3 regions of the Actinokineospora lacus genome follow, and region 2 is predicted to be linked to each of the others. Evidence: riboswitches for the same ligand, from Rfam matches in the RefSeq annotation. Region 2 holds a riboswitch; each other region holds the start of a gene.
What was found. Region 2 has a riboswitch for cobalamin ahead of cobN (cobaltochelatase subunit CobN). Riboswitches for the same ligand answer to the same signal wherever they lie in the genome.
Positions count from the first base shown of each region.

Region 1 (7,270 bases), on a different contig from region 2:
AGCTGGCACACACGCTGAATGCGATGCGGGACAGCAAGAACCCGGCTGGACCCGTGCTCTCGGCCGACGCGTCCGCGCTGGTGCGGGCGGTGCGCGGCGGGTTCCTCACCCCCTAGCCCCAGATCCTGCGCCCCGCGAGCCAGGTGCCCAGCACCGCGATGCTCGCGGGGCGCTCGGCTGTCGTGGGGTCGGCGGACAGGTGGACCAGGTCGGCCTGCCTGCCCGGCGCGAGGGTTCCTCGGTCGCGCTCGGCGAATGCCTGGTAGGCCGGGCCGGAGGTGTAGGCGGCCAGGGCGGTCTCGGGGGTCAGGCGCTCACCTGGGGTCCAGCCGCCTGGCGGTTCACCGTTGAGGGTCTGGCGGGTGGTGGCCACTTGGATGCCGTCGAGGGGCTTGAGGGAGTCGACCGGCCAGTCGCTGCCGAAGGACAGGTGCGTGGTGGCGGCCAGCGTCCGCAGGGGGTACTGGGTGGCGGCGCGCTCCGGGCCCAGGCGGGGGATGGTCAGTTCGGTCTGGGCCGGGTCGAGCTGGGCCCAGAACGGCTGGACGTTCGCGATGACGCCCAGCCTCCTGAACCGGGGGAGGTCGGCGGGGTCGACCAGCTGGATGTGGGTGATCACGGGTCGGCGGTCGCGGGGCGGGTTGGTGTCGACCGCGTGCTCGATGGCGTCCAGGGCCAGCCGCACGGCCGCGTCGCCGATGGCGTGCAGGTGCAGCTGGAAGCCGTCGGCGTCGAAGGCGGCAGCCGCCGCAGGCAGCTCGGCGCGGGGCCAGACCGGGGCGCCGTGGGTGCACGAGTGGGCGTAGGGCGCCAGGAGGGCCGCTGTGTCGGTCTCGATCACGCCGTCGGTGAAGAACTTCACCGTGTTGGCGGTGACCAGCCCACAGGCCAGCCCGTTGACCCGGGCGCGTTCGGCCTGGAACAGGGGGCGCTGGTCGCGCCACGAGGCGGGGTCGGCGCGCAGGGCGAGGGCCACGCGGAGGCCGGGAGTGGACAGGTAGGCGTCGGTGAAGCCGGAGTCCAGGTCGACCCAGGCGTCTTGGACCCAGGTGACGCCCGCGGCGGCGTAGGACTCGGTCGCGTGGCGGACGGCGGCGCGCAGGTCCCGCCCGTCCGGGACCAGGCGGAGCACCAGGTCGCAGGCGGCCCACTCGCGCAGGGTGCCGAGCGGGTCGCGGACGATGCCCTCGACGTCGGAGTCGACCACCCCGGCGCGGTCCAGGGCGACCGAGTTGCACCAGAGGGCGTGGTAGTCGCCCGCGCGCAGGACCACCGGGCGGTCGGGGACGGCGGCGTCGAGCCAGCGGGCGTCGTAGACGCCGCCGGGGGCCAGGGTGGGGTTGTAGCCCGCCCCAACGATCCACGGAAGGTCGGGGTTGGCCGCGGCGTAGGCCCGCACGGCCTCGACGATCTCCGCGACGCTCGCGCAGTCGGCGACGAGCGGGCCTTGACGCTCCAGGCCGCCGAGGATGGGGTGGGCGTGGCCGTCGCCAAAGGCGGGCATGAGGACGCCGCCCGCCAGGTCCACGGTGAGCGCCGCACGACAGGCCAGCGCCGCGTCACCGAGCGCGTGGACGACCCCGTCGCGGACCGCCAAGGCCGTGGTCCTGCCGGTCCCCACGGTGCCGGTCCCCACGGTGCCGCCGATACCCATGGTGCCGCCGGTGAACACTGTGCCGCCGGAGAACACGATGTCGACATCGATCACCCCGATATAGTCCCCGGCGGGCAGGGACGGCGCGGTGGACGGGGTGGGGCATGGACGAGATCCGGCTGTGGAACGGCGAGGCGGAGTCGACCCCGGAGTACCGGACCCTCGTGTTGGAGCAGTACCGGATCTACGTGGAGATGGCCGACCGGATCGGCACCCGGCGCTCGATGGCCAACACCTTCTTCCTCACCCTCAACAGCTCGGTGTTCACCCTGTTCGGCGTGTTCTGGGCGGGCAAGCCCACCGACGGCGAGTGGTGGCTGGCCCTCCCGCTGCTGGCGCTGATCACCCAGTGCGCGGCCTGGTTCTACCTGGTGCGCTCCTACCGCCAGCTCAGCAAGGCCAAGTACCAGGTCGTGGGGATGCTGGAGGAGCGCCTGCCCGCCTCGCCGTACTGGAACGCCGAGTGGACGGCGTTGAAGCACGGCACGGACCGCTCGACGTACTGGCAGTTGACGCACCTGGAGCAGTGGGTCCCGCTCTCCTTCGGCGTGCTCTATGTCATGGGATTCATCGCCGCGATGTTCGCCTGAGCAAGTATCATCAGCGCTCGAGTAATCGCAAACCGCGTCCTGCGGGGGAAGTCCGGTCGAAGTCCGGCGCTGACCCGCAACGGTAGGCCACCACCGGTGGCGAGCCCGAACACCCGCCGGGCGCGGGCTGCTCCGGACACCGTCGAGGACAGCGGGTCGGAGTCCCGGGCACCGGGCTTCGTTCGCGCCTTGGGATGAGAGGCGTGAGATGAGCGGGCGTATCGCCGCTATCGCGTTGTTCCTGCTGGTGGGGGCCGCTCCGGTCGCCGTGGCCGACGACGGGCCCGCGCCCGCCGGGGCCGCCGCGGGCTGGCTGGCCCGCCAGCTCACGGGCGGCGACCACATGGAGACCGTCTTCGACGGCACCGCCTACCCCGACCACGGCCTCACCGCCGACGTCGTGCTCGCCCTCGACGCGGGCGGCGCCGCGCAGGACCACGCCGCCGCCGCGACCGAGTGGCTGGCAGGCAACGCCGCGGCCTACCTGGGCGACGGCACGACCGAGGCGTACGCGGGGGCGCACGCCAAGCTCGCCCTCGTCGCCCAGGCCCAGGGCGAGGACCCCGCCGCGTTCGCCGGGGTCGACCTGATCGCCCGGCTGACCGCGCTGCGGGCGCCGTCCGGGCGGTTCACCGACAAGTCCGCCTACGGCGACTTCAGCAACGGCATCACCCAGTCGCTGGCCGTGCTCGCCCTGCACCGGTCCGGCGGCGCGCCCGCCACCGCCGTCGACTACCTCGCGGGCAGCGCGTGCCCCGACGGCGGTTTCCCGCTGTACCTGGAGAAGGCGCCGTGCGCGTCCGATGTGGACACCACGGGGTACGCCGTGCAGGCGCTCGTCGCCGTGGGCCGGGAGCCCGCCGCGGCGCTGGACTGGCTGGCGGGCAAGCAGCAGGCCAACGGCGGCTTCCCCGGCAGCGGCCCGACGCCGGGCGTCAACGCCAACAGCACCGGCCTGGCCGCCACCGCGCTCGCCGCGGGCGGGCGCGCGGCGAGCGCGGACAAGGCCGTCGCGTACCTGCTGGGCCGCCAGGTCGGCTGCACGGGTGTCGCGGCCGACCGCGGCGCCATTGCCTACGACGCCAGCGGTTTCGCCGCCGCGACCGCCGCGCGGGCGACCTCGCAGGCCATCGCGGGCATCACCGGGGTGTCCCTCGACAAGGTCAGCGCGGACGGCGCGTCGGCCACGGCCCCGGTGCTCGCCTGCGCCGCCCCGCCGGTGACGACCACGGTGACCACCGCGCCCCCGGCGACGACCTCGACCACCGCCACGACCGCGACGACCGTGGCGCCGACGACCACCGCCGCGCCCACCACCACGACCACGGCCCCCATCGCCGACACCGACGACCTGGCGAACACCGGTGTCGAGGTGGGTCCCGCCGTGGGGGTCGGCGGGCTGCTCGTCCTCGGCGGCGCCGGTCTGCTGCTGCTCGGCCGACGCCGACGCCTCTCGTGAGCCGCCCGCTCGTGGGCCACTCTCTCGTGGGCCGGTCTTCCGCCGCGCTGGCCGTGCTGGCCGCGGCGGCGTCCACAGTGGTCTGGGCGCCTGCCGCGGCGGCTGCGGCCTGCTCGGGGACCACCGGGGTGACCGTGGTCGTCGACTTCGCCTCGCTCGGCGGGGGAGCGCAGGTGGGGTGCGCGCCGGGTGACCCGTCGAGTGGCCTGCGGGCCTTGAGCGGAGCGGGCTACGGGTACACGTTCGCGAGCAGGCAGCCGGGTCTGGTGTGCCGCGTTTCCGGCAAGCCCGCCAGCGACCCGTGCGTCAACCCGTCCCCGGCCACGGCGTACTGGTCGTACTGGTACGCCGTGCGGGGCGGGTCGTGGGTCTACAGCTCGACGGGCGCGGGCTCCCGCGACCCGGCGCCGGGCACGGTCGAGGGCTGGGCGTTCGGCGCGGGCAGGCCGCCCGCGACCCCGCCGCCCGCCGCGCCCCGGCCCCCGGCCCCCCAACCGCCGCCCCCGGCGCAGCCCGCGCCGAAACCGCCCACGCGGACCGCCGCGCCGCCTGCCCAGCCCGCCGGCACGGCGGAACCGACGCAGCGCCCCCCGGGTCAGCCGCCGATCTCCGGCCGGCCGGGCACACCGACGTCAACCGCGGTGTCCTCGACCAGCGCGACGGCGACCTCCGGAGCCCCAGCGACCGAGACAGCGACTGGGACGACCGAGACGACTGGGACGACCTCGACAGGCCCGGTGACCGCCGAGATCGAGCCCAGCGCTGGTGAAGCAGCCGGCGAAGGGAGCGGGATGGTCTCGTTCCTGGTCGGCGGCGGTGTGGTGGCGGTCCTCGCCGGGCTGGCCATCGGCGCGGCGCGCAGGCGGGCCAAGGCCGACCTGTGACCATCCACCCCGGGGCCTGGTGGCTGTGGGCGCTCGGCCTGGCCGCGGTGGCCGGGCGCACGACGAACCCGCTGCTGCTGGCGCTGGTCGCGGTGGTGGCGGCCTACGTCGTCATGCGCTGCCGGTCGAACGCGCCCTGGGCCTCGGCCTACGGGATGTTCCTCAAGCTGGGGCTGATCGTCATCGTGATCCGGGTGCTCGTCCACATCCTCGTCGGCGGCGTCACCGGGCCGACCGTGCTGTTCACCCTGCCCGAGGCGCCGCTGCCGGACTGGGCCAGCGGCATCCGGCTGGGCGGTCCGGTCAGCGCCGAGGGCGTGGCGCACGCGGTGTACCTGGGGTTGCAGTTGGCGGTGCTGCTCGGCTGCGTGGGCGCGGCCAACGCGCTGGCCAACCCGAAGCGGCTGCTCAAGACGCTGCCCGCGGCGCTCTACGAGGTGAGCGTGGCGGTGGTGGTGGCGCTGACGGTGGCCCCGCAATTGGCCGTGGCCGCGCGCGACGTCCGGCGGGCGCGGGCGCTGCGCGGCGACCCGGTGCGCGGGCGGCGGGCCATCCGGACGCTGCTGGTGCCGGTGCTGGAGGACGCCCTGGACCGCTCGCTCACCCTGGCCGCGTCGATGGACGCGCGCGGCTACGGGCGCACCGCCGGGCAGCCGCGGCGCACCCGGCTGCTCACCTCCGCGCTGGTGGTCGGCGGGCTGCTGGGCCTGTGCGTCGGGGCGTACGGCCTGCTCGACGCCAGCGCCCCGGGGTTCGTCGGGCTGCCGATGCTGCTGGTGGGCGTCGGGCTCGCGGTCGCGGGGCTGCGCGTCGGCGCGCGCCGGGTGCTGCGGACCCGCTACCGACCCGACCGCTGGACCGCGCCCGGCGTGCTGATCGCCGCGTCCGGGCTGGCCGCCACCGCCGCGACGGTGGCGGCGGAGATGCTGGGGGTGAACCTCGTGCCCGCGACGGTGCCGTTGGAGTTGCCGCAACTGCCAGTGCTGCCCGCCATCGGGGTGCTGGTCGGGCTGGCGCCGGTCGCCCTGTTCCGGCGCGCGGAGGTGCCCGCGTGATCCGGTTCGAGGACGTCTCCATCGCCTACGCCGACGCCACCGTCCTGTCCGGTGTGGACTTCGAGGTGCCCGAGGGCGAGCTGTGCCTGGTCGTCGGCGGGACCGGCGCGGGCAAGTCCACGCTGCTGCGCGCGGTCAACGGCCTGGTCCCGCACTTCACCGGCGGCACGCTGACCGGGCGGGTGCTGGTCGACGGGCGCAGCACGCGCGATCACCCGCCCCGCGAGCTGGCCGACGTGGTCGGGCTGGTGGGCCAGGACCCGTCGGCCGGGTTCGTCACCGACACCGTCGAGGAGGAGCTGGCCTACTCGATGGAGTCGCTGGCCGTGCCCGACGCCGTGATGCGCAAGCGCGTCGAGGAGACCCTGGACCTGCTGGGGCTGGCCGACCTGCGCTCCCGGACGCTGTCGACCCTGTCCGGCGGCCAGCAGCAGCGGGTGGCCATCGGCGCCGCGCTGACGGCGCACCCGCGCGTGCTCGTGCTGGACGAGCCCACCTCGGCCCTGGACCCCGGCGCGGCGGAGGACGTGCTCGCCGCCCTGCACCGGCTGGTGCACGACCTGGGGATGACCGTGCTCATCGCCGAGCACCGCCTGGAGCGGGTGGCCCAGTACGCCGACCGGGTCCTCTGGCTGCCCGGCGGCGGCGCGCCCCCGGTCATCGGCGACCCGGGGCCGGTGCTGGCCGGGGCCTCGGTCGCGCCGCCGGTGGTGCGGCTGGGCCAGCTGGCGGGCTGGGCCCCGCCGCCGGTGTCCATTCGGGACGCCCGCCGTAAGGCGGGCCCCCTGCGCGAGCGGCTGACCGAGCACCTTCCGCCCGTCGGCGCGGCCCCGGCGGGTCCGCTCATGGTGGCCGCCACGGACGTCAGCGTCTCCTACGGCGCGTTCACGGCGGTGCGCGGCGCCGGGCTGAGCGTGCGGGCGGGGGAGCGGGTGGCGCTGATGGGCCGCAACGGCTCGGGCAAGTCCAGCCTGCTGTGGGCGCTGCAGGGGACGGGGAAGCGCTCCGGCGGCACCGTCGAGGTGGCGGGCGTCGACCCGGCGACGCTCAAGCCCGCCCGCCGCCGCGCCCGGGTCGGCCTGGTGCCCCAGCGGCCCGCCGACCTGCTGTACCTGCCCACCGTCGCCGCCGAGTGCGCCCAGGCCGACCGGGAGTCCGCGCGCCCCGCGGGCACGTGCCGGGCCATCCTGGACGACCTGACGCCGGGCGTCCCCGACGACGCGCACCCGCGCGACCTCTCCGAGGGCCAGCGCCTGGCCCTCGTGCTCGCCATCGCCCTGGCCCCGGCGCCCGACGTCCTGCTGCTCGACGAGCCCACCCGCGGCCTGGACTACCCGTCCAAGACCCGCCTGGCCGCTGCCCTGCGCGCCCTGGCCGACTCCGGCCACGCGGTCGTGCTGGCGACCCACGACGTCGAGTTCGTCGCCGAGACCGCCACCCGGGTGGTGGTCATGGCCGAGGGCGAGGTGGTGGCCGACGGCCCGGCCGCCGAGGTGGTCACCGCCTCGCCGGTGTTCGCCCCGCAGGTGGCCAAGGTGCTCGCGCCGCAGCCGTGGCTGACCGTCGCCGACGTCCGCGCCGCCCTGGAGCCGGTGTGAACCCCGTGCGGATCGGGCCGCGCGGCGCGG
Region 1 covers NZ_JBQERA010000010.1:129,764-137,033, forward strand. Annotated here, with positions in the region: gene ACTG9Q_RS24050 (DUF397 domain-containing protein) at 1-116, shown strand, start outside; gene ACTG9Q_RS24055 (amidohydrolase) at 113-1,708, opposite strand; gene ACTG9Q_RS24060 (RipA family octameric membrane protein) at 1,759-2,244, shown strand; cobalamin riboswitch at 2,246-2,379, shown strand; gene ACTG9Q_RS24065 (LPXTG cell wall anchor domain-containing protein) at 2,453-3,703, shown strand; gene ACTG9Q_RS24070 (hypothetical protein) at 3,730-4,587, shown strand; gene ACTG9Q_RS24075 (CbiQ family ECF transporter T component) at 4,584-5,642, shown strand; gene ACTG9Q_RS24080 (ABC transporter ATP-binding protein) at 5,639-7,240, shown strand; gene ACTG9Q_RS24085 (ECF transporter S component) at 7,237-7,270, shown strand, end outside.
Region 1: linked by a shared signal. The riboswitch ahead of ACTG9Q_RS24065 (LPXTG cell wall anchor domain-containing protein) and the one ahead of cobN (cobaltochelatase subunit CobN) in region 2 are both predicted to bind cobalamin.

Region 2 (7,270 bases):
CTGTGGTAGGCGATCACCTCGGCGGCGGAGATCAGCCGGGCGGCCTTGACCGTGACCAGTTCCGGGTCGCCGGGCCCGAGGCCGACGCCGTAGAGGGTGCCGGTCATTCGGCGTCGCTCGCGATCGCGTTGACGGCCGCGGCGGCCATCGCGCTGCCGCCGCGCCTGCCGCGCACCACCAGGTAGGGCAGTCCGGACTCCATCAGCGCCTCCTTGGACTCGGCGGCGCCGATGAAGCCGACCGGCACGCCCAGCACGGCGGCGGGCGCGCCCGCGCCCGCCGAGACCATCTCCAGCAGCCGGAACAGCGCCGTCGGCGCGTTGCCGACCGCCACGACCGCGCCCGCCAGCCGGGGCCGCCACAGCTCCATGGCCGCCGCGCTGCGGGTGGTGCGCAGCTCGGCCGCCAGGCCGGGGACGGCGGGGTCCGACAGCGTGCACACGACCTCGTTGTCCGCGTGCAGCCGGGCACGGGTGATCCCGGAGGCCACCATCCGCGCGTCGCACAGGATCGGCGCGCCCGCGTCGAGGGCGGCGCGGGCCGCGGCGACCACGTCGGCGGCGTAGGCCAGGTCGTCGACCAGGTCGACCATGCCGCACGCGTGGATCATGCGGACCGCGACCCGCGCCACGTCCGGTGGCAGCCCGGCCAGGTCGGCCTCCGCCCGGATGGTGGCGAACGAGCGGCGGTAGATCTCCGCCCCGTCCCGGATGTAGTCGCTCACTCGTGCTCCTGCCTGAGTCCGGCGGCCGCGGCGACCGCCTGCCCGCCGGGCACCGCCCGGCCGTCGACCTCGTAGCCGCCGGTGACGGCGACGACGTCGACCACATCTCCCGCGGGCCGCCCGCAGCGGCGCGCGCAGCCCGCGAAGTGCACCGGCCGCCCGGCGACCGGCATCCCCAGCGCGTCGGCGCGCACGTCGGCGAGGGACTTCGCGCAGCCCGGCCGCCCGGTGCACGCGGTCACGCCGATGCCGGGCGCGGCCGGGTCGACCAGGAGGCCTGCGGCGGCCAGCGCGCGCGGCGACGCGCCGGGAACGACCACGCCGCGCCACGGCGTCACCACGACGTACGGCGCCTCGGCCAGCACGCGGACCTGGCGGTCGTCCAGCCGTCCCAGGGGCACGGCCGCGCCGACCGCGGGCCCGCCATCGGCGATGACCTCTCCGAGCGGTCCGGAGGCGGGCGGTCCGGAGGCGGGCGGCACTCCTGGCCTCAGGCGTACGGGACCGGCGCCCAGCCGGGCGGCGATCGTCGCCACCGCAGGCCCCAGCTCGGCGATCCGCCACTGCCCGGCCCGGAGGTCGAGGAACGCCCGCGCCGCCGTCAGCAGGGCCTCGACGGTCTCGCCCGCGGACACCCGGACACCGTGGTCGCGCCCGCCGAGGAGCACGGCGACCCCCGCGGCCGTCGGCAGCGCGGCGACATCGGCGCCCAGCCACGCCACGTCCCCCGCGCCGGAGTCGAGCGCGAACAGGAACCGGCCCGGGAGCGCTGCCAGCCGGGAATCCGCGCACAGCGCGGAGTCCAGCGCCGCGGCCGGGCCGACCGGGCCCAGCGGCGAGGACATGATGTTGCGCACTTTCTCGTGCGAGACCGACGGCAGCAGCCCCGCCGCCGCCAGCCGCGCCCCCAGCTCCACCGGCGCGCCCGGCCCCAGCCCGCGCAGCTGGACGTTGGCCCGCGAGGTCAGCTCCAGGCCGCCGGAGCCCAGCTCCGCCGACGCCGCCGCGAGCACCCTGAGCTGCGCCGACGTCAGCAGACCCCCGGGCACGCGCACCCGCGCCAGACCCCCGTCGGCGGCCTGGTGCACGTCGATGGCACCGGGGCAGGCGTCGCCGCCCGAGCGGCGGTTCTGGACAGACACGGACCGAATATAAGGTGAGCCCGACGAGGCGACGGCAACTGGAGGAAGCCGGTGTGAATCCGGCGCGGTCCCGCCACTGTCACCGGGGAGCGAACCCTGCTGTGGGTCACACCACTGCGGCCACCGAGAGGGAAGGCCAGGGGGAACGACGATCCGGGAGCCAGGACACTCCGCCGTCGCGACCCACTACCTCGGGGCGAGGACCCCAGGAAGGGCGCCATGATCCTGCTGCTGTCCACCTCGGACACCGACCTGCTCTCCGCGCGCGCCTCCGGCGCCGACTACCGGCTGGGCAACCCGGCCCGCACCGGCCCCGCCGACCTGCCCGCCCTGCTCGACGGGGTCGACGCCGTCGTCGTGCGGCTGCTCGGCGGGCGCCGCGCCTGGGAGGAGGGGCTCGACGCCCTGCTCGCCGGGGCGCTGCCCGTCGTGGTCCTCGGCGGCGAGCAGGCCCCGGACGCGGAGCTGATGCGGTGCTCCACGGCGCCCGGCGGCGTCGTCGCCGAGGCGCACCGGTACCTCGCGCACGGCGGCCGGGACAACCTGCGTGAGCTGCACCACTTCCTGTCCGACACCCTGCTGCTGACCGGCACCGGCTTCGCCCCGCCAGTCGAGCTGCCGGTATGGGGGCACCTGGAGCGCGCGCCGCGAAGCGCCGAGGGTCCCCGCGTCGGGGTCCTCTACTACCGCGCCCACCACATCGCCGGGAACACCGCCTTCGTCGACGCCCTCGCCGAGGCCGTCGAGGACCGCGGCGGCGTGCCCGTCCCGGTGTTCTGCGCCTCCCTGCGCACCGCGCCCGCCGACCTGCTCGACCTGCTCGGCACCGTCGACGCCCTGGTCGTCACCGTGCTCGCCGCGGGCGGCACCCGCCCGGCCGACGCCTCGGCCGGTGGCGACGACGACGCCTGGGACGTCGGCGCGCTCGCCGCGCTCGACATCCCGATCCTGCAGGCGCTGTGCCTGACCAGCGACCGCGCCACCTGGGCCGACAGCGACGACGGGCTGTCCCCGCTCGACACGGCCACCCAGGTCGCGGTGCCGGAGTTCGACGGCCGGATCATCACCGTTCCCTTCTCCTTCAAGGAACAGGACGAGGACGGGCTCTCGGTCTACGTCGCCGACCCCGAGCGGGCCCGCCGCGTCGCGGGGATCGCCGTGGCGCACGCCCGGCTCCGGCACGTGCCCGCGTCGCGGCGCAAGGTGGCGATCGTGCTGTCGGCGTACCCGACCAAGCACTCCCGCCTCGGCAACGCCGTCGGCCTGGACTCACCCGCCAGCGCCGTGCGCCTGCTCGCCGCGCTCGCGCGGGCGGGCTACGACGTCGGCGAGCTGCCCGGCGTGGCCGAGCAGGACGGCGACGCGCTGATCCACGCCCTCATCGCCGCGGGCGGCCTCGACCCGGACTGGCTCACCGCCGGGCAGCTCGCGGGCAACCCCGTGCGCATCCCGGCCGCGGCCTACCGCGAGTACTTCGACACCCTGCCCGCCGAGCTGCGCGAGAGCATGAGCAGGCACTGGGGGCAGGCCCCGGGCGAGCTGTTCGTCGACGGCGACGACATCGTCCTGGCCGCCCTGCGCGCGGGCAACGTGGTGATCATCGTGCAGCCGCCGCGCGGATTCGGCGAGAACCCGGTGGCCATCTACCACGACCCCGACCTGCCGCCCAGCCACCACTACCTGGCCGCCTACCGCTGGATCGCCGCCGACTTCGGCGCGCACGCGGTCATCCACCTCGGCAAGCACGGCAACCTGGAGTGGCTGCCCGGCAAGAACCTGGGCATGTCCGCGGCCTGCGGCTCCGACGCGGCGCTGGGCGACCTGCCGCTGATCTACCCGTTCCTGGTCAACGACCCCGGCGAGGGCACCCAGGCCAAGCGCCGCGCGCACGCCACCCTGGTCGACCACCTCGTCCCGCCGATGGCCCGCGCGGAGTCCTACGGCGACATCGCCCGCCTGGAGCAGCTGCTCGACGAGTACTCCTCGATCGCGGCGATGGACCCGGCCAAGCTGCCCGCCATCCGCGCCCAGATCTGGACGCTGATCCAGGCCGCCAAGCTCGACCACGACCTCGGCCTGGCCGACCGCCCGCACGACGCGGAGTTCGACGACTTCCTCCTGCACGTCGACGGCTGGCTGTGCGAGATCAAGGACGTGCAGATCCGCGACGGCCTGCACGTGCTCGGCGAGGTCCCGTCGGGGGAGGCGCGGGTCAACCTGGTCACCGCGATGCTCTCCGCCCGGCAGATGTGGGCGGGCCAGGTCGCCGCGCTGCCCGGCCTGCGCGAGGCGCTGGGCCTGGTCGACGGCGCCGACCGCACGACCGTCGACACCGTCGACGCGACCGCGCGCTCCCTGGTGCGCGCCATGGACGAGCGCGCCTGGGACCCCGACGCCGTCGACGCGGTGATCGCCGACGTGCTGGGCGCCGCCAACACCGAGGTCGCCCGCGTGCTGGCGTTCGGCGCCACCGAGGTCGTCCCGCGCCTGGACCGCACGACCGACGAGATCGGCAACGTCCTGCACGCCCTCGACGGCGGCTACGTCCCGGCGGGCCCCAGCGGCTCCCCGCTGCGCGGCCTGGTCAACGTGCTGCCCACCGGGCGCAACTTCTACTCCGTCGACCCCAAGGCGATCCCGAGCAGGCTGGCCTGGGAGACCGGGTCGGCGATGGCCGACTCCCTGCTGGAGCGCTACCGCGCCGACACCGGCCAGTGGCCGCGCTCGGTCGGCCTGTCGGTGTGGGGCACCTCGGCCATGCGCACCGCGGGCGACGACATCGCCGAGGTGCTGGCCCTGCTCGGCGTCCGCCCGGTGTGGGACCCGGCGTCGCGGCGGGTCAGCGGTCTCGACGTCATCCCGCTCGCCGAACTGGGCCGCCCGCGCGTCGATGTCACCATCCGCATCTCCGGCTTCTTCCGCGACGCCTTCCCGCACGTCGTGTACCTGCTCGACGACGCCGTCCGGCTCGTCGCGGGGCTGGAGGAGTCCGATGAGGACAACTACGTCCGCGCCCACGTCCGCGCCGACGGGGTGGGCGAGCGCCGGGCCACCACCCGCATCTTCGGCTCCAAGCCCGGCGCGTACGGCGCGGGGCTGCTGCCGCTGATCGACAGCCACAACTGGCGCGACGACCGCGACCTCGCCGAGGTCTACGCCGTCTGGGGCGGCTTCGCCTACGGCCGCGGCCTCGACGGGGCGCCCGCGCGCGAAGACATGGAGTCGGCGTACCGGCGGATCGCGGTCGCGGCCAAGAACGTCGACACCCGCGAGCACGACATCATGGACTCCGACGACTACTTCCAGTACCACGGCGGCATGATCGCCACCGTGCGGGCGCTGACGGGCCGGGCCCCGGCCGCCTACATCGGCGACAGCACCCGCCCGGAGTCGGTGCGCACCCGCTCGCTGGTGGAGGAGACCAACCGGGTCTTCCGGTCGCGGGTGGCCAACCCGAAGTGGATCGAGGCCATGCGCAGGCACGGCTACAAGGGCGCCTTCGAGCTGGCGGCCACCGTCGACTACCTGTTCGGCTACGACGCCACGACGAACGTCGTCCCCGACTGGATGTACGACACCCTCGCCCAGACGTACGCGCTGGACGAGGTCAACCGCAAGTTCTTCGCCGACGCCAACCCGTGGGCCCTGCACGGCATCGCCGAGCGCCTGCTGGAGGCCGCCGACCGGGGTCTGTGGGCGTCCCCGGACGCGGCGACGCTGGCCGCGCTGCGCACGCTGTACCTGGAGGTCGAGGGCGACATCGAGGCCAACTCGGAGTAGCGGGGGTTGGTTCTGGGCCATCCGGGGTAAGTCAGGCCCGATGGAACACCAGACTGGAGGGCCCCGCATGTCCACGGATGTAGTGGAGCTGATCCTCACCGACCACCGCCGCATGGAGGACCTGTTCCGCACCCTGCGCGACCGCAGCGCCGACCGCGCCAAGGCGCTGGACGAACTGGCCTCGATGCTGGTCGCCCACGCCGAGGCCGAGGAGGCCAAGGTGTACCCGGCGCTGCGCCGGTACAAGCAGGTGGACGACGACGAGGTCGAGCACAGCGCCGAGGAGCACGCCGAGGGCAACATCGCCCTGCTGGCGCTGATGGAGGTCGAGGACACCGAGTCCGATGAGTGGGAGGGCAAGCTGGAGGAGCTGGTCGGCGCCATCACCCACCACCTGGACGAGGAAGAGCGCACCATTCTCAACGACGCCCGCGAGTCGGTGGACGCCGCCCGCCGCGCCGAGTTGGGCGAGCAGTTCCTCACCGACCGCGACCACCGCCTGGACTCCGGTTGCGGCTCGGTGGAGTACGTCCGCGCGCTCGTGGAGCGCACCAAGCACCGAGTCGACTAGGGAGTGACCATGATCCTGCGCAGGTTGGCCCGACCGATGCTCGCGGGCATCTTCGTCTGGGGCGGGGTGCAGGCCCTGCGGTCACCGGAGGCCCACGCCGAAGCCGCCAAGCCCCTCCTGGACGAGGCGATCTCCAAGGCAGGCGACCGCCTCCCGGCCCAGATGCCCACCGACGCGGTGACCCTGGTGAAGATCGATGGGGCGCTGAAGGTCGTGGCCGGCCTGGCGTTGGCGTTCAACCGCTTCCCCCGGCTCGCGGCCCTCCTGCTCTCGGGCAGCATGGTGCCCACGACCCTGGCGACGCACCAGTTCTGGGCGGAGAAGGACCCGGGCCAGCGCACCCAGCAGCAGATCCACTTCCTGAAGAACGTGGGCCTGATCGGCGGGCTGCTGCTGGCCTCGGCCGACACCGAGGGCAAGCCGTCCCTCGGCTGGCGGGCCCGCAGGGCGGGCCGGGTGGTCCAGTCCCAGGTCCACGACCTGGGCGACTGGGCCCACGACACCACCGAGACGGTCGCGGGCGCGGTCACCGCCGCTCCCCACAAGGCCCGCAAGGCCCTGGCAGGCGTGCTGCCCGGCTGACCATGAGCTGACACGACACTCCTCGCCTCGGCGAGGTGAGCCCCCGCGAATTCGCGGTTCCCGACGCGCGGCCACTCCGGACTTTCCCGGGCTGGCCGCGTGCCGCGTTCCACGGGTCTTCGCTTCGCCGGGGTGGGCGGTCGCGGCGTGGAGGAGGGTCTGAGGGATAGGTCACTCTGGAAGGGGTCGTGGCCACCGCCGGCGGCTATAGGTTGGTGGCAGTCCCAGTTCTGGAGGTGCCGTGCCCCCGTCCGAGTCCGCCATCCGCCGTGCGCTGCGTCGGGCCCGCGATGGCGTGGCGCTGGACCAGGTGGAAGCCGAGGTCCTCCTGCACGCCCGGGGAGAGCACCTGGAGGACCTGTTCGCCACCGCCGCCCGGGTGCGCGACGCCGGGCTCGCCGCGGTGGGGCGGGAGGGGATCGTCACCTACTCCCGCAAGGTCTTCATCCCGCTGAGCAGGCTCTGCCGCGA
Region 2 covers NZ_JBQERA010000012.1:4,569-11,838, reverse strand. Annotated here, with positions in the region: gene ACTG9Q_RS26070 (precorrin-2 C(20)-methyltransferase) at 1-107, opposite strand, end outside; gene ACTG9Q_RS26065 (precorrin-8X methylmutase) at 104-724, opposite strand; gene ACTG9Q_RS26060 (precorrin-3B synthase) at 721-1,866, opposite strand; cobalamin riboswitch at 1,908-2,037, shown strand; gene cobN (cobaltochelatase subunit CobN) at 2,086-5,646, shown strand; gene ACTG9Q_RS26050 (hemerythrin domain-containing protein) at 5,714-6,217, shown strand; gene ACTG9Q_RS26045 (DoxX family protein) at 6,227-6,799, shown strand; gene ACTG9Q_RS26040 (bifunctional FO biosynthesis protein CofGH) at 7,062-7,270, shown strand, end outside.

Region 3 (7,270 bases), on a different contig from region 2:
GACCGCCACGACCACGGGCGCGGAGCGGGCCACCTCGTCCTCGGCGTTCCAGCGCGGCCCCGGCAGCGGCGGCGCGGTCGCGGCGAGGGCGGCCACCGCCGCCAGGTCCACCGACTCCGCCACCAGCGCCGACATCGCGGCCACGGCGCCGACGGCGTCCGCGCCGTGCTCGGCGGCGGGCACCAGGCCCAGGTGCCGCGACGGCACCCCGACCGCCGCGGCCCGCCGCACCGCGCCCAGCACCGGCAGGCCCACCTCGCCGCACGCCGCGCGCAGCACCTCCTCGTGCCGGTCGGAGCCGACCTGGTTGAGCACCACGCCCACCAGCCGCACCCCGGGCCGGAACGACCGGAACCCGTGCAGCAGCGCGGCGATGCTGCTGCTCTGCCCGCGCGCGTCGACCACCAGCACCACCGGGGCGCCGAGCGACTCGGCCACGTGCGCGGTGGAGCCGTACCCGTTCTCGATCCGCCCGTCGAACAGGCCCATCACGCCCTCGATCACGGCGATGTCCGCGCCCAGGGCGCCGTGCCGGAACAGCGGCGCGACCCGGTGCTCGCCGACGAGGTTCGGGTCGAGGTTGCGCCCGGGCCGCCCCGCGGCGAGCGTGTGGTAGCCGGGGTCGATGTAGTCGGGGCCGACCTTGAACGGCGCGACCGCGTGCCCCCTGGCCCGCAGCGCGCCCATCAGGCCGGTGGCCACGGTGGTCTTGCCGCTGCCCGACGCCGGGGCCGCGATGACCAGGCGGGCTACCACTCGATCCCCTTCTGCCCCTTCTGCCCCGCGTCCATCGGGTGCTTCACCTTCGCCATGTGCGCGACCAGGTCCGCGGCCTCGACCAGCGCGGGCGGCGCGTCCCGGCCGGTGATCACCACGTGCTGGTGGCCGGGGCGCCCGGTGAGGGTGGCGACGACCTCGTCGACGTCCAGCCAGCCCCACTTGAGCGGGTAGGTGAACTCGTCGAGGACGTAGAGGTCGTGCTCCTGCGCGGCGAGCCTGCGGGCGATCTCCCGCCAGCCCTCGCGGGCGGCCTCGGCGTGGTCGACCTCGGTGCCCGCCTTGCGCGACCACGACCAGCCCGAGCCCATCTTGTGCCACTGCACCGGCCCGCCCTCGCCGGTCTGCTCGTGCAGCCTGCCCAGCGCCAGGAACGCCGACTCCTCGCCGACGCGCCACTTCGCGGACTTGACGAACTGGAACACCCCGATGTCCCAGCCCTGGTTCCAGCCGCGCAGCGCCATGCCGAACGCCGCGGTCGACTTGCCCTTCATCTCGCCGGTGTGCACCAGCAGCAGCGGGCGGTTGCGGCGCTGCCTGGTCGTCTTGCCGTCGTCCGGGACGGCCTCGGGCTTGCCCTGTGGCACCGTGGTTCTCCTTATGCCGCGCGGGCCGCGCGCACCACGCCCGCGACCGCGTCCGCCGAGAGGTCCGCCAGCCGGACCCCGGTGCCGCCCAGGGCGTGGGCCAGCCCCTCGGCCAGGCCCAGCCGCACCGGGCCGCTCTCGCAGTCGACCACCACGGCGGCCACGCCGTCGCGGGCGAGCAGGGCCGCCGCGCGGGTGGCGTCGGCCAGCGGGTCGCCGCCGGGGCGGGCCGCGACGGTGGCGCGGCCGTCGGTGACCAGCACGAGCAGCGCGCGGCGGCGCGGGTCGCGCAGGCGTTCGGCGGCCAGGGTGCCGCGGGCCTTGAGCAGGCCGTCGGCCAGCGGGGTCCGCCCGCCGGTGCGCAGGTCCCGCAGCCGGGCCACGGCCGCCTCGACCGAGGAGGTCGGGGGGAGCGCGAGCGTGGACTCCTTACCGCGCAGGGTGATGAGGCCGACCTTGTCGCGGCGCTGGTAGGCGTCGCGCAGCAGGGAGACGACCGCGCCGGTCACCGCGGCCATCCGCTTGCGGGCGGCCATCGAGCCGGAGGCGTCGACCACGAACAGCACCAGGTTGGACTCGCGGCCCTCGCGGACCGTGCGCCGCAGGTCCTCGGGGCGCAGTTCCAGGGCGGTGCCGGTGCGGCCGCGGGCGCGCTGGTGCGGGGCGGCGGCGGTGACCGTGCCGACCAGGTGCACACCCGCGCCGCGCGGGGCGGCGCGCAGGGTGCGGCCACCGCCCGCGCGGGAGCGGGAGCGGCGGCCGGGCGCGCCGTCGCCGACCCCGGCGATCTCCAGGCGCCTGGCGGTGAACCCCGCGTCGGGCGCGCCCGCGTGCCTGCCCTCGCCGTCGCCCTGGGGCGCCTGCTTTTTGCTCTCCTGCGAGCTTGTCTCCTGCGACTTGGCCTCTTGTGAGTCGTCCCCTTGCTGATCTGTCTCTTGTGGACTGCCCGGCCGGGAACCGCCCGGCGGGTCGGGGTCCGGGTCGTCGCCCGCTTCCGCCGCCGCGTCGCGCAGGGCCTGGTCGAGCTGCTTGTCGTCCAGGCCGGGCTCGTCGAACGGGTCGCGCCTGCGGCGGTGCGGCAGGGCGAGCCGGGCGGCGACCTCGACGTCGGCCTCGGTGACCCGGTCCCCGCCGCGCCACGCGGCGTGCGCGGTGGCGGCGCGGGCGACGACGAGGTCCGCGCGCATCCCGTCGACGTCGAACGCGGCGCAGACCGCGGCGATGCGGCGCAGCTCGGCGTCCGGCAGGGCGACCCCCGGCAGCGCGGCCCTGGCGGTGGCGATCCTCGCGGCCAGGTCGGCGTCGGCGGGCGCCCAGGTGGCGGCGAACCCGGCGGGGTCGGCCTCGTAGGCCAGCCTGCGGCGGATCACCTCCGCGCGGGTGTCCACCTCGCGGGAGGCGCGCACCTCGACGGTCAGGCCGAAGCGGTCGAGCAGCTGCGGGCGCAGCTCGCCTTCCTCCGGGTTCATCGTGCCCACCAGCAGGAACGACGACGCGTGCGAGACCGACACCCCCTCGCGCTCGACGTGCGCGCGGCCCATCGCCGCGGCGTCCAGGAGCAGGTCCACCAGGTGGTCGTGCAGGAGGTTGACCTCGTCGACGTAGAGCACGCCCCGGTGCGCGGCGGCGAGCAGGCCGGGCTGGAAGGCGCGCACGCCCTCGCGCAGCGCCCGCTCCAGGTCCAGCGCCCCGACCAGGCGATCCTCGCTGGCGCCCACCGGCAGCTCGACCAGCCGGGCGGGCCTGCTGTCCGCGCCCTCGTGCGGGGCGTCGGGGCAGCGCGGGTCGGGGGCGTGGGGGTCGCAGGCGAACCGGCAGCCGGGCACGACGTCCACCGCGGGCAGCAGCGCGGCGAGCGCGCGCACCACCGTCGACTTCGCGGTGCCCTTCTCCCCGCGGACCAGCACCCCGCCGATGCCGGGGTGGACGGCGTTGAGCAGCAGGGCGGTGCGCAGGTCGGCGTGGCCGACGACGGCGGAGAACGGGTACCCGGTCTCGGGCATGCGGCAATCCTCACTCTCCGGGTCCGCGCCCGGGTCGGTGCGTCACGCAGGGCGGAGTGTCCTGGCTCCCGGATCAGCGCGCCCGCTCCGGCCTTCCCGGGCCGGGGCCCGGTGGCACGCGCGGGAGGGACGCTCCCCGGTCACAGTGGCGGGACCGCACCGGATTCGCACCGGTTTCCTCGCACACCCTGCTTTCGTCCACCGCATCGTGTCAGACCCGCGGGGGGTGGGCCAGGCCACGTGGCGTGGATCTCCGGCGGGCGTGCGGTTAGCGTGTGCGGCCGTGGTGACGGTGGTGGGGATCGGCGCGGACGGCTGGGCGGGGTTGGCCCCGCCCGCGCGCGCGGCGCTGGCGGAGGCGGAGGTCGTGGTCGGCGCGCCGCGCCAGCTGGCGCTGCTGCCGGAAGAGGTGGCGGCGCGGCGGGTCACCTGGCCGACGCCGCTGGTGCCCTCGATCCCGTCCGTGCTGGACGCGCACCGCGGGGCCCGGCTGTGCGTGCTGGCCAGCGGTGACCCGATGTGGTTCGGGGTGGGGGTCGAGCTGAGCGCGCGGACCGAGGTGGCCGTGCTGCCGCACCCGTCGTCGGCGTCGCTGGCGTGCGCGCGGCTGGGGTGGGCGCTGCAGGACGTCGAGGTGGTCACCGCGGTGGGGCGGCCGGTGGCCCGGCTGCACGCGGCGCTGCACCCGGGGCGGCGCGTGCTGGTGCTCAGCGCGTCGGGGGACACGCCCGCGGCGGTGGCCGCGCTGCTGCGGGACCGGGGGTTCGGGCCGAGCGCGCTCACCGTGCTCTCCGACCTCGGCGGCCCGGACGAGCGGATCACCACGTGCGCCGCGGCGGAGTACAGCGGGACGGCGCCCGCGCTGAACGTCGTGGCGGTGGAGTGCGCCGCGGCCGGGGGCGCGCGGCGGCTGCCCCGGGTGCCGGGGCTGCCCGACGACGTCTACGAGCACGACGGCCAGATCACCAAGCGCGAGGTGCGGGCGGTGACCCTCGCCGCCCTGGCCCCGGAGCCGGGTGAGCTGCTGTGGGACATCGGCGCGGGGTCGGGCAGCGTGGGGATCGAGTGGCTGCGCTCGCACCCGGCGTGCCGGGCGGTCGGGGTCGAGCCGCGCGCCGAGCGGGCCGAGCGGGCGGCGCGCAACGCCTCCGCGCTGGGCGTGCCCGCCCTGGACGTCCGCGTCGGCGCGGCGCCCGCGGTCCTGGGCGGACTGCCCCGGCCGGACGCGGTGTTCGTCGGCGGCGGGGTGACCGCCGACGGCGTGCTGCCCGCGTGCTGGTCGGCGCTGGGCGCGGGCGGGCGGCTGGTGGTGAACGCGGTGACCCTGGAGTCCGAGGCGCTGGTGGCGCGGTGGCGCTCGGAGGTCGGCGGGACGCTGACCAGGGTGGCGGTCGAGCGGGCCGAGCCGCTGGGCGGGTTCACCGCGTGGAAGCCGCAGCGGGCGGTCACCCAGTGGCACGTGGTCAAGGAGGAGTCGTGACCGTTCACTTCGTCGGGGCCGGGCCGGGCGCGGCCGACCTGATCACCGTGCGGGGGCGCGACATCGTCGCCGCCGCGCCGGTGTGCCTGTACGCGGGGGCGCTGGTCCCCGCCGAGCTGCTGGAGGTCTGCCCGCCCGGCGCCCGCAAGGTCGACACCGCCAACCTCACCCTGGACGAGATCGTCGCCGAGATGCTGGCCGCGCACGCCGCGGGCCACGACGTCGCCCGCCTGCACTCCGGCGACCCGTCGGTGTTCAGCGCCATGGCCGAGCAGGCGCGCCGCCTCGACGCCGCGGGCGTGCCCTACGACATCTGCCCCGGCGTCCCCGCCTTCGCCGCCGCCGCGGCGGCGCTCCGCCGGGAACTCACCGTGCCCGGCGTGGCCCAGACCGTCATCCTCACCCGCACCGCCGCCCGCGCCACGCCGATGCCCGCCGGGGAGGACCTCGACACCCTCGGCCGCAGCCGGGCGACGATGGTCCTGCACCTGGCGGTCCAGCGCGTCGACGAGGTGGTGGCGGAGCTGATCCCCAACTACGGCCCCGACTGCCCGGTCGCCGTGGTCGCCCGCGCCTCCCGCCCCGACGAGCTGATCCTGCGCGGAACACTCGACGGCATCGCCGCCGCCGTCCGCGCCGCGGGCATCCGCAGGACCGCCGTGATCGTCGTCGGCCGCGCCCTGGAGACCCCGGACTTCTGCGACAGCCACCTGTACTCCGCGGCCAGGGACCGCCCGTGAAGGTCCTCATCCTCGGCGGCACGGGGGAGGCACGCGCCCTGGCCGCCGCCCTGCACCCGCGGCACGACGTGACCACCTCGCTGGCCGGACGGGTCCGGGACCCCAAGCTGCCGGTCGGCGGCGTGCGTGTCGGCGGCTTCGGCGGGCCCACCGCGCTGGCGGGCTGGTTGCGCCAGGAAGCCATCGACGCCGTGGTGGACGCGACGCACCCGTTCGCCGAGCGGATCAGCGCATCGGCCGCGGAGGCCGCTTCGGCGGCGGGCGTGCCGCTGCTGCTGCTCCGCAGGCCAGGCTGGAGCGCGGGAGAAGGGGACCTCTGGCACCGGGTCGCCGATCTGCCCACCGCCGCCGCGGTGCTCGCGGGCCTGGGGGAGCGCGTCTTCCTGACCACCGGGCGCCAGGGGCTCGCGGTGTTCGCCCAGTGCCCGCAGTGGTTCCTGGTCCGCTGCGTCGACCCGCCCGACCCGCCGCTGCCAGCCGCCGCCGAGGTGGTCCTCGCCCGCGGTCCGTACACAGTGGACGGCGAGGTCGCGCTCATGCTGGCGCACCGGGTGGATGTGCTGGTCACCAAGGACAGCGGCGGTCCGCTCACCGCCGCCAAGCTCACCGCGGCGCGGCGGCTCGGGATTCCGGTGGTGATGGTGGAGCGGCCCGCGCCCCCGCCCGTTCGCGCGGTGTCCACGGTGGCGCAGGCGGTCGCCTGGCTCGCCCAGTGACCAACATCTCGGAAAGACACGCGCCATCGCGTTCGTCGCTGTGGTCGTCCCTGCCATAAGGTGGCAGGCGCTCGGGTCGTCTGAATGCCAGGGGTGGTTCTCATCCGCCAGGTCGGGGTCTTCCCGCCGCCGTGACCAGTCTCCACGAGACCGGTCCGTTTCCTGGTTCCTGTAGCGACTTCCCTGTAGCAGCCCGCCTTCTCCCGGGGTCGACGTCGCCCCCGATGTCCTCCTCACCTGAACACGTTTGGTGAACTCGTGCTGAAAACAAGCTCCCTGCCGCGCCCTGCCTGGCTCTCGCCCAAGGTCGCCCGCACCGAGGTGCTGGCGGGCCTGGTGGTCGCACTGGCCCTGATCCCCGAGGCGATCTCGTTCTCGATCATCGCTGGGGTCGACCCGGGCGTGGGTCTGTTCGCCTCGTTCACCATGGCCGTGGTGATCTCCGTCGTGGGCGGTCGCCCGGCCATGATCTCCGCGGCCACCGGCGCCATCGCGCTGGTCGTCGCGCCGCTGGCCCGCGAGTACGGCCTGGGGCACCTCATCGCCACGGTGATCCTGGGCGGGGTGTTCCAGATCGTGCTCGGGTCGCTGGGGGTGGCCGGGCTGATGCGGTTCGTGCCGCGCAGCGTGATGGTCGGGTTCGTCAACGCGCTGGCCATCCTGATCTTCCTGGCCCAGGTGCCCGAGCTGGTCGACGTGCCGTGGCCGGTCTACCCGCTCTTCGCCGCCGGGCTGCTGCTCATGGTGCTGTTCCCCAGGCTCACCAAGGCGGTCCCCGCGCCGCTGGTGTCCATCGTGGCGCTCACCGCGCTGACGGTGGCCGCGGGCATCGCGGTGCCCACCGTCGGCGACAAGGGCGCCCTGCCCGACGCGCTGCCGGTGCCCGCCATCCCCGACGTGCCGTTCACCCTCGACACCCTCGCCCTGCTCGCGCCGTACGCGTTCGCCTTCGCGCTGGTCGGGCTGA
Region 3 covers NZ_JBQERA010000017.1:73,792-81,061, reverse strand. Annotated here, with positions in the region: gene ACTG9Q_RS30915 (cobyrinate a,c-diamide synthase) at 1-756, opposite strand, end outside; gene cobO (cob(I)yrinic acid a,c-diamide adenosyltransferase) at 750-1,364, opposite strand; gene ACTG9Q_RS30905 (putative cobaltochelatase) at 1,376-3,367, opposite strand; cobalamin riboswitch at 3,423-3,547, opposite strand; gene cbiE (precorrin-6y C5,15-methyltransferase (decarboxylating) subunit CbiE) at 3,651-4,847, shown strand; gene cobM (precorrin-4 C(11)-methyltransferase) at 4,844-5,587, shown strand; gene ACTG9Q_RS30890 (cobalt-precorrin-6A reductase) at 5,584-6,303, shown strand; gene ACTG9Q_RS30885 (SulP family inorganic anion transporter) at 6,565-7,270, shown strand, end outside.
Region 3: linked by a shared signal. The riboswitch ahead of ACTG9Q_RS30905 (putative cobaltochelatase) and the one ahead of cobN (cobaltochelatase subunit CobN) in region 2 are both predicted to bind cobalamin.